One region of the Huintestinicola sp. genome, then DNA from elsewhere that is predicted to be linked to it. Evidence: predicted binding sites of a transcription regulator. Region 1 holds the regulator's gene; the other holds the start of a gene.
The links. The regulator Rex, encoded in region 1, represses fermentation and respiration genes when NADH is low (regulators of the CRP and FNR family bind a similar motif). The targets are predictions, from matches to a motif close to ATTGTTAANNNNTTAACAAT.
Positions count from the first base shown of each region.

Region 1 (8,670 bases):
CTCGTCGGCAGAAGCGGAGGAAAGCTCCGCAGCCTTTAAGCCATCGGCAAATTTTTCCTTATCGGGAGCGCTGTATTTAAAGCCGTAGCCGTTTTTCTCGGAAACAAGCTTTCTGAATTTATCCTTGAGAGCGGCTGTATCGTCGGAAATGAACTCCTTTTCGTCAACGGTAACACCGCACTTTTTTCCAAGCTTTACAAAAAGCTTTGCGATAAAGGAATTCAGATCAAAGTCGATATCGGCAGCCTTAAATGCGGCTGCATGAGGATCCATATCCTTTTTGAGCCTGTCGCAAAGCTCAGCCGCCTTGTCAAGCTCCTTACAGCGGGATTCGTTCTTATCGCAGGATATCTTCGTGCCGAATATCTCAAACTCGGTCTCGCCGACTATCTCGGGAGACATGACCTCGGAAACCAGTTCGTCAAGGCAGCCTTCCATCTTTTCGGAAATATCCTTGTCGGAAAGCACAACAGGCTCCTCGGGAGTACCTTTTTTATAAAGGAACCGGTTTGTAAGCTTCTTGAAGGGCTGCACAACGTTTGTAAGGGGAGTAACGGGAGCGTAGGGCTTTCCCTCTTTCTTCATATGCTCCTCGCTGATGATAAGGGTATCATGCTTACCGTCGATCATCCAGTCAGCGGCTTCAAATGCACCGCTGTAAAGAAGATCGGCAATATATACCTTGCCGTTTTCTGCGGCGATCTTTCTCGCCTCGGCTATTTTAAAAGGCTCAAACTCCTCTCCGTCGGCGGACATAAGGAGCATATCGGACATACGGCATATGTCTGTGCTGTTGCTCTTTGCTTCCTCCTGTGAGCAGGGAACATAGATGACCCCGTCAAGAAAGGGGTGACAGAAAAGCCGTCCGGCAGTGAAATATCTGTCGGTAAATCCGGCTCTGAACTCTGTGCAGGCAGCTTTGAAGCGGCTGTAATCCCTAAAAATTTCCACAGTTGATTCCTCCCGTTTGTAAACTTCCGTTCTGCTCTCAGCACAACGGAGCTTATTTTTCTTTTTTGCGTTTTGACCCCTTCTAACCGTTAAAAAGGGGTTTTGCCGCATCATATTATTAACATTATAACAAAAAAAAGGAAGTATGTCAACGTGAAGTTAGAGTATTTTATACAAAAATATTTTCATTTCATTTTGGTACTTTTGCATAATGGAGAGAAAAGGGTAAATAAAAAAGAATAAATCACAGTGTCCAATGACGCCATCATTTATTCCTTAGCTTAAATATAATTTTAGCCTTCTTCGCAAGAAGAAGGCTGTTTTGTGGGGTGGGAGATGGGATTCGAACCCACGATCTTCGGGACCACAATCCGACGCTTTAACCAGCTAAGCTACACCCACCATATAAAATGTAACATCTGAGGATGTTACATAAAATACGTTCCCTTATGCAGAAGCCAGGGAACTTTCGGAAAATGAAACTGTACAGCAGAGCTGCTGTACGGCTTCGGAAAAAATTGGCGCGTCTTACTGGATTCGAACCAGTGGCTTACTGCTTAGAAGGCAGTTACTCTATCCAGCTGAGTTAAAGACGCATATATATAACCCCGATTTCCGGGGATTGTGGAGCGGGTGATGGGAATCGAACCCACGCGACCAGCTTGGAAGGCTGGAGTTCTACCATTGAACTACACCCGCATTGAGGGGTATCACTAAAGGCGTTTCAGGCATTCACCTCAAGTGACGTTTTATATTATATCACACAAAATCCCCTGTGTCAAGTGTTTTTTGAGAAAAATTATTTGCAAAGGGTATCGTTTTTTTGTGCAATATAAGCAACTTTTCCCTAAAACCGCTTTATTCCGACACTTAGCTAAAAATATTCATTGACAAAGCCGCAGAAAAAAGATATAATAATAAGTATAAAAAAGCAAGGGTGCTTGATCTCTGTCGGGCACCTGCGCGGACAGCGCCAGTGCGGACGGCGGGATCAGCCCCGCACTTTGAAAGGATTGATTTTAAAATGGGACTCACACTTACCGAAAAGATCCTCAAGGCTCACGTTGTTGACGGCGAATTCGTCAAGGGCAGCGAGATCGGCATCAGGATCGACCAGACACTGACACAGGACGCTACAGGTACTATGGCATATCTCGAGTTTGAGGCTATGGGCGTTCCCAGAGTCAAGACCGAGAGATCTGTCGCTTACATTGACCACAACACCCTCCAGTCGGGCTTCGAAAATGCCGACGACCACCGCTTCATCGGCTCTGTTGCCAAAAAGCACGGCATTTATTTCTCCCGTCCCGGCAACGGTATCTGCCATCAGGTACACCTTGAGCGTTTCGGCGCTCCCGGCAAGACCCTTATCGGCTCCGACAGCCACACCCCCACAGGCGGCGGCATCGGTATGATCGCTATCGGCGCAGGCGGCCTGGACGTTGCTGTTGCAATGGGCGGCGGCGCATACTATATTACATACCCTAAGATCGTTAAGGTCGAGCTTACAGGCAAGCTTTCCCCCTGGGTATCCGCAAAGGACGTTATCCTTGAAGTGCTCAGACGTCTCTCCGTTAAGGGCGGCGTGGGCAAGGTCATCGAGTACTGCGGCGAGGGCGTAAAGACCCTTTCTGTGCCCGAGAGAGCTACCATTACAAATATGGGCGCTGAGCTTGGCGCTACCACATCTATATTCCCCTCCGACGAGACTACAAGAGAATTTCTCAAGGCTCAGAAGCGTGAGGACGTTTATGTTCCCCTGTCTGCTGACCCCGACGCAGTTTACGACGAGGTAGTTGAGATAAACCTCTCCGAGCTGGTTCCTCTTGCTGCTTGTCCTCATTCTCCCGACAATGTCAAGACCGTTGAGGAGATCGGCGAGCTGAAGATAGATCAGGTCTGCATCGGTTCCTGCACAAACAGCTCCCTTATGGATATGATGAAGGTGGCTCACATCTTAAAGGGCAAGACCGTTCACCCCGACGTTTCCCTTTCCATCGCCCCCGGCTCCAAGCAGGTTCTTAATATGCTGGCTCAGAACGGCGCTCTGGCTGTTATGATAGACGCAGGCGCAAGAATACTTGAGTCTGCCTGCGGTCCCTGCATCGGAATGGGTCAGTCGCCTAACTCAAAGGGCGTTTCCCTCAGGACCTTCAACCGTAACTTTGAAGGCAGAAGCGGCACAAAGGACGGTCAGATATATCTGGTATCTCCCGAAATGGCTGCAGCTTCCGCTCTCACCGGCTTCCTTACAGACCCCAGAACTCTTGAGGGCACATTTGAATTTACTATGCCCAAGGAGTTCGTTATCAACGACAATATGGTGGTTCCTCCCGCGACTGAGGCTGAGATGGACTCCGTTCAGATACTCCGCGGTCCCAACATCAAGCCCTTCCCCGAGACAGCTCCCCTTTCCGAGACTATCGAGTGCGGCTGCTCCCTCAAGGTTGGCGACAACATCACCACCGACCACATTATGCCCGCAGGTGCAAAGATACTTCCCCTGCGCTCCAATATCCCCGCTATCTCCAACTACTGCTTCACCGTCTGCGACGAGAAGTTCCCCGAGAGAGCAAAGTCCATGGGCAAGAGCATTATCGTGGGCGGCTCCAACTACGGTCAGGGCTCCTCTCGTGAGCACGCAGCCCTTGCTCCCCTTTATCTGGGCGTTAAGGCTGTTCTCGTTAAGAGCTTTGCACGTATCCACAGAGCAAACCTCATCAATGCAGGCATACTTCCTCTTACATTCGTAAACGAGGCTGATTACGAGAACATCGCTCAGGGCGACGAGCTTGTTATCGCTGATGTAAGAAAGGCTGTTTCCGAGGGAAGATCCGAGCTTACCGTTGTGAACAAGACAAACGGCAAGGAGATCCCCGTTCTCTGCGAGCTTACAGGCAGAACAAAGGATATCGTTCTCGCAGGCGGACTGCTTGACTACACAAGAGAGTCATTAAAGTAAGCATAAATATCGGTTCGGAATGGAGAGAAGGGTCATGGAGACGGAGTTTTTTATGCTGAGACGAAGAAGTCCCGAAACTGCGGGCGAATGGATAGCGTTTATCATAGCCATAGCTGCAGCAACGGCTGTTGACGCTTTGCTGAAAAAGAACTTCCCCAATATGGCTCTCAGGCTCAGAAGAGGACTTTCCTCCATTGCAACGCTGATAATTTTACTTCTGTACTTTTTTGTCATCAGAAAATAATGGAACAGAGACCTATTACCTTGGCAAAATGCGGTATGGACTGCACCTCCTGCCGCTTTGCCCTTGAAAATGACTGCCCCGGCTGCCCCTACTGCACACCATCCGAAAACCGCGAAAAGCTGTTTGAGGACGAGGAATGCGAGGTGGGCAGATGTGCGGAGGAAAAAGGCTTTGAGCACTGCGGAAAATGCCCGGGATTTCCCTGCGAAGCCCTCAGAGAGGTAAGCTTCGACACCGAAACGGGTGACGGGGGAAACAGGCTCATGCGGCTCAAGGCTATGAAAGACGAGGAGTTCCGCTTAAAAAGGCGCAGGCTCGCCGCTCCCCTGACGGGAGGCTGTCTGGGTCTGATAACAGGCGTCATAACAGGCTGCATCACGGGGGATATCCCGCAGATGATAGCCGCAGGGCTTGCAGCCGGTATCGGTCTTGGCTTCATTGCAGGCATTTCAAAGGGAGACAAGTGACAATTTCCGCAAGTCTTATAAATCAGGTGCATATGGAAAAATTTTATTTGGAGGTAAACCAAAATGTCCGAGAAGATCAAAATGACCACCCCCCTTGTTGAAATGGACGGAGACGAAATGACCCGAATCATCTGGAAGATGATAAAGGATATACTTATCACCCCCTATGTTGACCTCAATACCGATTACTACGACCTTGGTCTTGTTCACAGAAACGAGACAAACGATCAGGTAACTATTGACTCCGCAGAGGCTACAAAGAAATACGGTGTTGCCGTTAAGTGCGCTACCATCACCCCCAATGCTCAGAGAATGACCGAATATGACCTGAAGGAGATGTGGAAGTCCCCCAACGGCACCATCAGAGCTATCCTCGACGGCACCGTTTTCAGAGCGCCCATCATTGTTAAGGGCATCACTCCCCTGCTCCCCACCTGGACAAAGCCCATCACCATTGCCCGTCACGCTTACGGCGATGTTTACAAGAACACCGAAATGCAGGTAGCGGAAGGCTCCAAGTGCGAGCTGGTATGCACAGATGGCGAGGGCAACGAGACACGCTCCCTTATCTATGATTTCAAGGACAGCGCAGGCGTTATCCAGGGTCTCCACAACAAGGACAACTCCATCGCAAGCTTTGCAAAGGCTTGCTTCAACTTCGCTCTCGATACAAAGCAGGACCTGTGGTTCGCTACCAAGGACACCATTTCCAAGAAGTACGACCACCGCTTCAAGGACATTTTTGCCGAGATATACGAGAACGAGTACAAGGAGAAGTTTGAGGCTGCGGGAATTGAGTATTTCTACACTCTCATAGATGACGCAGTTGCAAGAGTTGTACGTTCAAACGGCGGCTACATCTGGGCGTGCAAGAACTACGACGGCGACGTTATGTCCGATATGGTGGCTACCGCATTCGGCAGCCTCGGTATGATGACTTCCGTTCTGGTATCTCCCGACGGAGTTTACGAGTACGAGGCAGCTCACGGCACTGTTACACGTCACTACTACAAGCACCTCAAGGGCGAGGAGACCTCCACAAACTCCGTTGCCACCATCTTTGCATGGTCGGGCGCTCTCAAGAAGAGAGGAGAGCTGGACGGAAACAAGGAGCTTTCAGAGTATGCCGAGAAGCTTGAGAAGGCTACTATCCGGACAATTGAAGAGGGCGTTATGACAGGCGACCTGTACGTTCTCTCACATCTTGAGAACAAGAAGAAGGTAAACACCGAGGACTTCCTTATTGAAATAAACAAGCGTCTGGCAGCTATGATGTGATGTCATAATTTCAGAAAATAGCTTATCTGCGGGGGTCTGCGGCATTGCCGGGGCTGCCCGCAGTTTATTCGGAATGTGTTTTTATAACAAAGGAATGGTCATATGGCAAGAAAAGAGGATATATCCTCCTCGGTAATAAAAAGGCTCCCCAGATATTACCGCTTTATCGGGGAGCTTATAAATCAGGGAAAGACAAGGATATCCTCCGCAGACCTTGCTGCGCAGATGTCCCTCACAGCCTCTCAGATAAGGCAGGACCTTAACTGCTTCGGCGGCTTCGGTCAGCCCGGCTGCGGCTACTCTCTCCCCGAGCTCCATTCGGAGATAGGACATATATTAGGACTTGACTGCCACCGCAAGGCTATACTTATAGGAGCGGGAAACTTAGGACGCGCCATTGCCATTCATATGAAGTTTGAGAATTTCGGAATGGAGCTGCGGGGCATTTTCGACGCGGACGAAAACAAAACAGGTCTTACCGTTGCGGGAATGAGGATACTCCCTATGACGGACATCGAGGACTTTATCTGCAGGGAACGCCCCGAAGCAGCTATTTTATGTATCCCCAAGGAGTCGGCGGCGGAGTGTGCCGATATGCTGGTAGGCTGCGGCATAAAGGCATTCTGGAACTTCTCCCACTATGACCTTGCCGCAAAGCACAAGGATATTGTGGTGGAAAATGTCCACTTAGGAGACAGCCTTATGCTTTTATCATACGGACTGACCAATTCCGAGAATGATTTTTAGTGCAAAATATAGTATTTTTTACTAAAAGCATTGATTTTTTGTTGAATGTGTGATATACTTATAAGGACGTATCGATTTTAAGACAAACTATTATTAACTTTGAAATTAACCGAACCCATATGCGGCTCGGACTGGAGGAAATATAATGCCATATCCTATTATTACACCGTCTTATTTTCAGGAGCTTGCCGAGGACAACACTCTCGAGGAAAAGGTACAGTACAATATTCTGACCTCTCCCAGCGCTGTGGAGTATGTTTTCCCCATCTATCAGAAGCCGCTTATCAGAAAGCTCATGAGCATAGAAAATATACTCAGCTTCAAGATGACAAACCTCAAGCCCGAGCACGAAGAGGAATTTATAAAGCAGGGCGAGGCTCTTGTGGAAAAGTTTCCTCAGTTAAAGCACTACTGGGATTTCAAGGTCCTCACCATGCAGATCCTCCAGAACAGAAACTTCGTTTTTGAAAAGCGTATGCTGCTCCTTAACTATGCCTACAAGACCCTCCAGGGTATGCTTGACAAAACAAGCGGCGAGGAGCAGGACAAGTATATCGCCACATTCCTTCGGGATATGAACATTCCCAAAAATCAGGACGCTGTTATGAAATATTTCGAGTCCATCACTCCCAATTTCGCATACAGCCTCTGCGACGGTCTCTCTCTGCTCAGAGCGCTGCCCACCTCCGAGGAATATGACAAGCTCCTCGATACCGTGTTCGCTTCCGTGAACTGCGACAGGGCTATGAAGGAGTTCAAGTTCGACAAGGACGTATACCTCCCTATGAAGAAGGCTTATTACGAGGACTTCCTTAAAAACGGCAGAGAGCACTACATCGAGCAGGTAATGGTAAACTATGTATGGACATACTGTATGCCCTATGCGGACTCCACCTCAAACCTGTGGGATAATTTCATATTCTTCAACACTCTGTTCAATACTATCAAGGTGCTTCTCACCTGCGCTACCTACAAGGCTGAGGATAAGGACGAGGCATTTGTAAATGCTGTCTCCGAATTTGACAAGGCTCTCAGAAGAACAAAGGGCAGCATCGTTAAGCTCATTGCCGCTGCCAATGCCAAGGAAGGTCTTGCCACCAACGGCGATATGGCTATCCTCTCTATGAGCTGATAATATCCACACATATAAACATATCCGGCGGCGGGAGCTATACTCTTGCCGCTTTGCTGTCTGTAGGACAATTACGGTAAAGTAAGGTTGGTATAATACGAATGGAAATTGACAAGAAGCTCATCTCTCTGCTGAAAAATGCCGCTGACGAAATAAGAAGATCAGTTATCGGCAAGGACCAGATAATCATAAAGATACTCATGACCGCCTGCGCAGGGGGACATATTCTCCTCGAGGATATCCCCGGAGTGGGCAAGACTACAATGGCGGTGGCTTTTTCAAAGGCTCTTAGCCTGAAATACAACCGTATGCAGTTCACCTCGGACGTTATGCCTGCGGACGTGACGGGCTTTTATATGCCAAACCGCTCCACGGGCGAATTTGAGTGGAGACCGGGTGCGGTATTCTGCAATCTCTTTCTGGCAGACGAGATAAACCGAACCTCAAGCAAGACCCAGTCGGCGCTCCTTGAGGCTATGGAAGAGAGGTCTGTTACCGTTGACAGCGTTACAAGGTCCCTCCCCGACCCCTTTATCGTCCTTGCAACACAAAATCCCTGCGGCTCCGCAGGAACTCAGATGCTTCCCGAAAGCCAGCTTGACAGATTTATGATACGCCTTACTATGGGATATCCCGAGGAGGCGGACGAGGCGGCTATCTTAAAGGCGAAGTCTCAGAAAAGCAGTCTGCCCGAGGTAAATGCTGTAATGACTGCAGATGACCTTATAAAGCTCAGAAACGCCGCTGACAGCGTTTTCGTCAGCGACGAGATATTCGACTACATCGCAAGGCTTTCGGCGGCAACGAGAAAGGACAGCCGCCTTGAGCTGGGTGTAAGCCCCAGAGGCTCTCTTGCGGCGGCGGCTATGGCAAAATCCGCCGCAATGTT
Region 1 covers NZ_JBJERV010000034.1:303-8,972, forward strand. Annotated here, with positions in the region: partial or broken gene ACI4J0_RS04815 (hypothetical protein) at 1-951, opposite strand, end outside; tRNA gene ACI4J0_RS04820 (tRNA-His) at 1,277-1,353, opposite strand; tRNA gene ACI4J0_RS04825 (tRNA-Arg) at 1,471-1,547, opposite strand; tRNA gene ACI4J0_RS04830 (tRNA-Gly) at 1,577-1,650, opposite strand; gene ACI4J0_RS04835 (aconitate hydratase) at 1,976-3,913, shown strand; gene ACI4J0_RS04840 (hypothetical protein) at 3,966-4,157, shown strand; gene ACI4J0_RS04845 (DUF3795 domain-containing protein) at 4,178-4,624, shown strand; gene ACI4J0_RS04850 (NADP-dependent isocitrate dehydrogenase) at 4,688-5,902, shown strand; gene ACI4J0_RS04855 (redox-sensing transcriptional repressor Rex) at 6,005-6,649, shown strand; gene ACI4J0_RS04860 (hypothetical protein) at 6,795-7,781, shown strand; gene ACI4J0_RS04865 (AAA family ATPase) at 7,883-8,670, shown strand, end outside.

Region 2 (8,670 bases), on a different contig from region 1:
TAAAGTTGGTGTCCTTGCAGCCTATTTCCTTTATCTTCTCATTCATTGTATTGATAAACACATTTACAGCCTCGTCTGCGGGAAGCTCCTCTTTACCTGCTATCAGCCTTCCCGTAACAGCCGCCGCACAGTAGGAAGCGTCATTTCCCGAGGGCAGCATTATGGCGTCAAGTATCATATCTCTGTCAAGCTCGCTGCCTACATTAAGATACGCAAGGCTTGAACCGGGCTGAACAAGAGACTGCTCCTCCCCTGCCTTGAAAACTGTTTCGGGCGCAGTGTTTTCCATCATTATTGCCGCAGTCATTATTTTTGTGGTGCTGGCAGGAAATGCCCTTTCCTCCGCATTTTTCGAATAAAGCACACGTCTGCCCTGTACATCATACATAACGCAGTAGGGCGTCTGGATTATCATATCTATCGGATAGCTGTCCTTCTGCTCGAAGATCTCATTCTCGATCTTCAGTTCCTCCATTCGCTTCTCCTCCTCAAACTCGCTCTGAGAGGGAAGTGCCTGTAACACGGTATATCCCGAAGCGTCCACCGTAAGCTCCGTGACTGTCTTTATCTGCGAAAGTGCCGATACAAGCAGCCAGATACCGCCGCCGAGGAGCAGAACTATCAGCATCGCCGTTACTCTTGCTCTGAATATCCTCTTTTTCCTTGCAAGCGAAACGCTGCCCGTACCGCCTTGTCTTGTATTGTTCATCAAGTCATTTCCTTTCAAAATATGCCGCAAAAGCTGTTTTTTCTCTATCTTATATAATGATAACACACAATGCAGCAGGTGCGCAATAGGCATTTTTCACTAAATTTCATTCCTGTTTCAAGCAATAGGTCACATCGGCAAAAAACCGCCATACGTTCAAAAAGCCGTATGGCGGTCTGAGATATGTTCTATAGCGAGTTATCAGGAAAGAGATGAAATGTAGTCGTTTATGGACTTCTCGGCAGAAGCGGCGTTCGTACCGATGATGTAATATGCATAATTTCCGTTTGTTCCCACTATAGACGCTGCTGCAAGCTCCTGATCGTTGGGATACCAGGCATCCTGCTCGATAGCCTTGGTCTTTCTTGCCTCAAGGTCTGCTTCTGCAGCGGAAACGTCATCGGCGTTGATAATGATGATCTCGCTCATCGTCGCGCTGATGGGGCACTGCATTACTATCATTTCCTTATAATTCTCGTTTGCAGGGTCGAGGAGGAAAAATTCCTTGAGTATCACCTCATCTGTAACCTCCATCAGAGAAGGCCATTCGCTTTCGGAAAGCGCCTTTTCCACAGCAGGATAAAGAGGATTGTCGGATACTGTTTCCTCGGGAACTACAGGCTCGGCACTTTCGTCGCCGTCACTTTCATCATCAGCCAGTTCCTCGTCAGTATCGTCCGCAGATACCTCAAGACTCTCGCTCTCTTCGGGAAGGATATCCTCCTCGGTTTCGGCTGACGCGGTATCGGAAGTTTCGGAAACTGTAGTATCGGCAGCAGTTTCGGTTGTCTCCTCGTTCTTGCTGCCGCCGCAGGCAGCAAATGTCATTCCCACAGCAAGAAGAGCTGCAAGCATTGCTATTTTCTTGTTCATAATATCTTTTCCTTTCTTTTACTCTATATAAAAACGTCTTGCCTGACGTCATAATGATTATATCAGATTGCAGAAAATAATCAATACCCACAGGGCAAAATTGATTATTTAGTCACAATTTGTAACCGCGCTGTTATCATTATGGAAAAATACAGAAAAACGGGGCAGAACATACCCCGTTTTCCGAACTCATACTATTATAAAAGCGTCACATCATTTCTTGGAAATGGTAACAGACTCGATAAATTCGTCAAATCCTGCCTGAGCGGCTTCGGCATTTTCCTTCTTTGCCTCGCAGATAATGTAGAAAACATCTTCATCAGAATAGAAATAATATACACGGTCAACATATTCGCCGTTTATCTCCTTTTCCTCGGAAAGAACATACTGATCGTTTTCGTCCTTAACATATTCGCCGTTTTCATCTGTTACGGGCGGGAAAATGTATGATGTGACTGTGTAATCGTATCTTATGGCGTCAAAGCCTGCAACAGTAGTCTTTACAGGCTCGGAAAACTCCGTATCAGCCTGATACAGCATATTGTTTACCTTGATGGAAGCACAGCCCGAATCGGCAAAAACCTCAAGATCCTGAAATTCCTCCTTGAAATTCTGAGCTTTTACCACAATACCGCCGACAGGTGATGAATACTGCTTTCCCTCAGCATTGTCAATTACAGTCTCATAGCCATCGGGAAGAGTGCAGTTAAACTTGAAGATAGCCAGGTCCTCCTCATTCTCCACCTCTCTGCCTGTATAAAAGCTGACAGTTTCTTCTTCGCCATCGATCTCAAAGACATCATCAGAAGCACTTGCGGTCGAAACAGACGAAAAATCAGGCTTTGCCGCTTCTGTTGTCTCGGAAGTTTCTTCATTGCCGTTTTTTCCGCAGCCTGTCATAATAAGGCAAACTGCTGCTAAAGCAGCAAGCGCTTTTTTCATTTTATTATCCATTTTAAGTACATCCTTTCAAATTTATCAATTTATATTTTATATCGGGGATTTATCCCGAATCGGGAAAGATATGCGTTTTCATCGGAAAATCGGTCCTGACCGTAAAATCTCACAGGTGAACGCAGTCCGTCAGACGCGGGAGACTCTGACATAGGAATGTCGATCACAACAGAACAGCAGTCCGCAGACTCCGAAAATGATATCTCACACCCGAATATACCGCTCACAAGAGCATTAAGCTTTGCTGCAGGACTATAATCATCGGGCTTTATGACCGCTTCCGAAGCAAGCTCTGAGGGAAGCCTCATAATGTATCCGCAGGTCAGGCTCGCTTTCATACGGTCTGCACCCTTTCGCGCAAGCGTTATCCCCATAGCCTCCACGTGCCGTTCTCCTTCCATAGCCTTTACCGCAAAATCGGTAAACAGAAGCTTCACAGCACGCATATCGACCCTTGCAAACATTCCCGAAGCAATATTTGCATTTATCTGAATATTGTGCCTTGAAAGCACCTCGGAAAGCTCGTCGGCAAGCCTTGTCAGTCCCGCAGAAACGCTGACAGGAGCAAAATCCGAGCATTTACGCCCCATAAGTTGCATTATCTCTTCGGGAATGAGAAACTCCGACAAAAGCGTGAGCATAGAGCTGTCGATAACGCTCAGAAGCTTTGCCGCAGGCTCCGTCTCATAAAGGTCGAACAGATTATCGGCGGCTGCAGATACGGCAGAAACAGCATGACGCACCGCAGCGTTCAGGACTTCAAAGCAGTCATCCGAAAATGAAGAGGCAGGAGCGATATTAACAAGACTTTCGCTGTCGTTTACAGGGGAAACATACGCCTTATATAGCTTGCCTCCGCAGTAAACATACTTTTCATAAGCTTCTCCCGTATGAAGTGAGGATATCCCGGAAGAAAGCTCAGCTGCAAAAGGCTCAAAGGCTCTGTTGCAGTAAACAAGCCCTTCCCTGCCCGAAACAGCGGCAGGCAGAAGCGAATTATCGTATATCCTGCGGTACTCGTCCGAAGCAATGCCGGTATCCATACTCCCCACCCCATTTCTTCACTTCATTATAATATAAAGTATATCACATTTCAATCCGCAAACTAACTAATAATAAGAAACTTTTATTTGTCCTATTTGTAAATAAATAAGTTTTTGTGTATAAATAGTGTACATTTCGAGTGAAACAGAGGTATATGCCTTTTCCGGCAGCGATAGAATTTTGAAATCCTGTTAAAATTTGCACAAAAAGTATTTTTTTTTGAAAAAACACTTGCCAAAAGAGCAAAAATAGTATATTATTATAGTGTACGGCAAATTACTAAAAAAGTAAGTGCCAATCCGACCGTTAAAAAATTAACAGTCGGGAGATAAATAATTCTTAGGAGGAATTTTATCATGTCAGTAAAAGTTGCAATCAATGGTTTCGGCAGAATCGGCCGTCTCGCATTCCGTCAGATGTTCGGCGCTGAGGGCTACGAGGTAGTTGCTATCAACGACCTTACCAAGCCCTCCATGCTCGCTCACCTTCTCAAGTACGATACCGCTCAGGGCGGCTACTGCGGCAGAATCGGCGAGAACCTTCACACTGTTTCCGCTGATGACGAGGCAGGTACTATTACTGTTGACGGCAAGACCCTCAAGATCTACGCTATGGCTAACGCAGCTGAGCTTCCTTGGGGTGAGATCGGCGTTGACGTTGTTCTCGAGTGCACAGGCTTCTATGTATCCAAGGCTAAGTCCCAGGCTCACATCGACGCAGGCGCTAAGAAGGTAGTTATCTCTGCTCCCGCAGGCAACGATCTTCCCACCATCGTTTACAACGTAAACCACAAGACCCTTACAAAGGACGACACCATCATTTCTGCAGCTTCCTGCACAACAAACTGCCTCGCTCCTATGGCTAAGGCTCTTAACGATTACGCTCCCATCGCTTCCGGTATCATGAGCACTATCCACGCTTACACCGGCGACCAGATGATCCTCGACGGTCCTCACAGAAAGGGCGACCTCAGAAGAGCAAGAGCTGGTGCTGCTAACATCGTTCCCAACTCCACAGGTGCTGCTAAGGCAATCGGTCTCGTTATCCCCGAGCTCAACGGCAAGCTCATCGGTTCCGCTCAGAGAGTTCCTACTCCTACAGGTTCCACAACTATCCTTACTGCTGTTGTTAAGGCAAAGGATGTTACCAAGGAAGGCATCAATGCTGCTATGAAGGCTGCTGCAACCGAGTCCTTCGGCTACACCGACGAGCAGATCGTTTCTTCCGATATCGTTGGTATGAAGTTTGGCTCTCTCTTTGACGCTACTCAGACCATGGTTTCCAAGATCGATGACGACACATATCAGGTACAGGTTGTTTCCTGGTACGACAACGAGAATTCTTACACCTCTCAGATGGTAAGAACAATCAAGTACTTTGCTGAACTCAACTGATAATTGACTGATAACTGATTTTAATTAAATTATCCCCGTTTGTCGGATATTTCACTGTCCGAAAAACGGGGATTTTTTGTATATTAAGTTGTGCATAGTCAAGTATCACCCTCTGCTGCCATATCCTCGTGTAAATCGGTGATCGTGTCGCCCTTCGACTGGAAATAAGCCGCAGTAAAAGGATCTCCTGCCGAGGACTGAGGATAAATTCCCAGAGTATGTGCAACAAAATAAGAATCCATTCCGCCTGCCTTTATCTGCTCGGGAGTAAGACCCTTTGTTAGCTGATAAACAATTGCGGATATCATCTCAACATGTGCAAGCTCTTCCGTACCCACATCAGTCAAAATACCCTGCACCTGAGCATAAGGGGCAGTATATCTCTGACTGAGATATCTCTGAGAAGCGCCCAGCTCACCGTCAGCGCCGCCGAGCTGCTCAACGATAATCTTAGCCAGAGCAGGGTTTGGATTTTTAATATTAACGGGATATTGAAGACGTTTTTCGTAGACCCACATATTCAGTTAGCCTCCTTTTCCCATGGCCATGGACCCTTGACCCATTCAAAAACCTTATCGCAGTCGGACTGCATCGGTGAAATGGGACCGAATAAATTAGCGTAAGCCGCAGCCGCCCTGTCTCTCAGCTCCTTGTATTTTCTGAAAGCCTGAAGCCCGTTTGGACAGGTTGGGTGGGTGTCGAGATAAAGCTGCAGCTCGTACAGATAAAAGTCGTACATCTGCACCGCATACAATAGCTGTCTTTTTTTATTTTCCATATCTCTGCACCCCTTCCTTGCCTAAAAACGGAAGATCAAGCCTTGGAAATATGGTACCCTTTGCCAGAGCCACATTTTCCGCATATGTCTCCTCCCAGCTCTGATAGGGAACATATGCCATTGCCAGCGGAGTGTCCTCGGGAAAGCGACCTATCGGAACGGTCAGACCCTCGGCAGAGCATTTGGAGTATGAATTATCGTTCATAGTCTGCTCCTTTCGTAAATAAATGATAGCGAGCATACCTGCTCATTTATCATTATATTCCGAAATTTACGGACTGTCACATCTCAGGAGCATTGTAATTTTTTCTGAATTCCTTCAAGATCCCCCTTGACAAATCGGTTTAACTATGTTAAACTAAAATCACAAGTTTACTAAAATTAAACCAACCCAAAGAAATGAGATGAAGAAAAAATGCCCGAAATAAAGCTTGGCGAAATGGAAGCAAAATTTGCGGAAATAATCTGGAAAAACGATAGTATCCCCTCGGGAGAGCTTGTAAAGCTCTGCGAAAAGGAGCTTAACTGGAAGAAATCCACCACCTATACAATGCTCCGCCGACTTTGCGAAAAAGGACTTTTCAAAAACGAAAACGGCAAAGTCACCGCACTTATCACAAAGGACGAGCTTGCCGCCAAAAAAGGCGAAGAGCTAATCAGAGAAAGCTACGGCGGCTCACTCCCCCGCTTCATCGCCTCCTTTGCGGAAAGAAAAGCCCTCAGTAAAAAGGAGCTTGACGAAATTCAGCAGATGATAGACGATTACCGAAAGGAGAGCTGAAATGACCGAGCTGTTTCTTAAAATACTCGGTATGAGCGCCACCGCCGCCCTCACAGCCGCAGCAGTCCTCCTCCTGCGCCTTGTGTTGAAGCCCGCCCCGAAAATATTCTCCTATGTCCTTTGGACAGCAGTCTTTGTAAGGCTCCTCATACCCTTTTCCCTGCCCCTTCCCACCTCGGAACTCAGTCCCATAACCCCCGTAACTATCCGGACCGAACCTTATACATACGATAAAAGCTATAATCAAGCCGTTCCCCTTTCCGTAGGCATTGATGCAGAGTCAGAAATATCGATCTACACAAGCGAAACCATTGCCGAATTTAAAAAGCCGAAAACAGCTCTTGAAATTTTCTCCGTAATATGGCTTTCGGGCGTTCTGATAATGACAGCACGCTGGATATATTCATATCTCCGACTGAGAAAAACTCTGAAAAATTCACGCCCCGACGGTCAGAATATCTATACCTCGGATAAAATATCCACTCCATTTATATTCGGTATCCTGCCGCCACGTATCTATCTCCCCGAAAGCCTTTCGGGAAACCGCCGTGAGCTTGTTATTCTCCACGAAAAATACCATATAAAGCGCCTTGACCATATCGCCAAGCTTGTAATGTACCTTGCCCTCTGCATACATTGGTTCAACCCCATAGTATGGCTAAGCTTCAGACTTTGCGAGCGTGATATGGAAATGTCCTGCGACGAAGCGGTAACAGGAAAAATGAACAAAAGTGAAAAAGCGGATTATTCTGAGGCTCTCCTTGAAGCCGCACCAAAAAGATCCGCCTCCTTCACCGCAGGCTTTTCTGAAAGCGGCACAAAGCGCAGAATAAAAAATGTCCTCAATTTCAAAAAGCCTGCCCTTTGGGTAATGCTCCTCTGCGCCATCGCCGCACTTCTTGCCGTTATCGTCCTCTCCTCCGATAAAACTCCCGAAAGCACGCCCCAAGCCCCGGAAAATGCCATTACCGGGCTAAGCTCCGATCATAACCCCCTGAATGATATCTCCGCCGATGACCAAACCGTCATCTCTCTTATAACAAAAAGCGGACAGCAGTACCCCTTTTCCGCCGAAAACAACTCCGCCGCACTGAAAATATTATCCGAGACCGAATTTACTCCCACTGAGCTTTACGAGTATGTCCCCTCGGAATTTGAGCTCCGCCTTGCCCCGAAGGATAACCCCTATTCATTCGGACAATACGCCTTTGCTCCCGCAAAAAATACTGACGGTGAACACATCTTCTCCGTTTCGGTAATGTCCACAAACACCGATTATAACTATTCACTTCCCGAGGAAAGCTATAAAGCCCTCAAAGAGCTTGCCGACCTCACATATAATTACGCAATGACCGAACTCGATAATATTCCCCTCACCATACCCGTAATCCCCGCCTCCCCCGAATTTCTCCAAAGCGTCTACTTCGGTTCCGAATTTCCCCATCTCCTCTATGCCAATGAATATGATACCGTATTCACCGACGGAATGAACGGACTATATTTATGCAGCGACCAAGCCGTATTATGGGCAGCAGACATCGGCTCAAGCTTTGCCGCATATAAAAACGAATTCCCCTTCGAGTTCAGTGCACCAAGCTGGAATGGAATATCAACAGGCGCCTTCACCGACGAAAACGGACAGCTCCGATTATGGTGCAGCATAGGCGGAGCAATGTCAAACCACTACATAAATTATATGATCGACCTTGAAACAAACACCCTTAATTACATTGACGAAATCCCCGAAGACACACGAAAAGTCAGGACCTACAGCTACTATGATTTTTCCGAAAACGCCTCCCGGCCCCTTGACAGCCATATCCTCTACTACGACAGCGACCCCCAAAACTTCGTTTACCTGTCAGCCAATAAAAACAGCTTTGACCTTTCACTTGTAAAAATCGTCCGTCATACCTCAGAAGGTCATACCGAATTTATCCCCTTCCCCGAAAACAGTCCCGCAATTGATCCACAAGCCCAAAGCAAGCTGCATTTCGGAACCTACCGCCTGTCCGATACAAATGAGGAACTGTCTCTGAACAGCGTCACCATCTCCCCTCTCGGAAACGCTTCAATAATGTTCTCACCCCTCTCAAGCTTTCTGTGTATCGGAACAGCCGAGCTGAACGCCGACCAC
Region 2 covers NZ_JBJERV010000095.1:142,519-151,188, forward strand. Annotated here, with positions in the region: gene ACI4J0_RS12195 (D-alanyl-D-alanine carboxypeptidase family protein) at 1-709, opposite strand, end outside; gene ACI4J0_RS12200 (DUF4358 domain-containing protein) at 911-1,582, opposite strand; gene ACI4J0_RS12205 (hypothetical protein) at 1,796-2,536, opposite strand; gene ACI4J0_RS12210 (hypothetical protein) at 2,566-3,579, opposite strand; gene gap (type I glyceraldehyde-3-phosphate dehydrogenase) at 3,937-4,974, shown strand; partial or broken gene ACI4J0_RS12220 (manganese catalase family protein) at 5,085-5,492, opposite strand; gene ACI4J0_RS12225 (spore coat protein CotJB) at 5,495-5,752, opposite strand; gene ACI4J0_RS12230 (spore coat associated protein CotJA) at 5,742-5,957, opposite strand; gene ACI4J0_RS12235 (BlaI/MecI/CopY family transcriptional regulator) at 6,168-6,533, shown strand; gene ACI4J0_RS12240 (M56 family metallopeptidase) at 6,535-8,670, shown strand, end outside.
Region 2: a site for Rex is predicted at 3,883-3,902, ahead of gap (type I glyceraldehyde-3-phosphate dehydrogenase). Genes of this name have one in related genera too.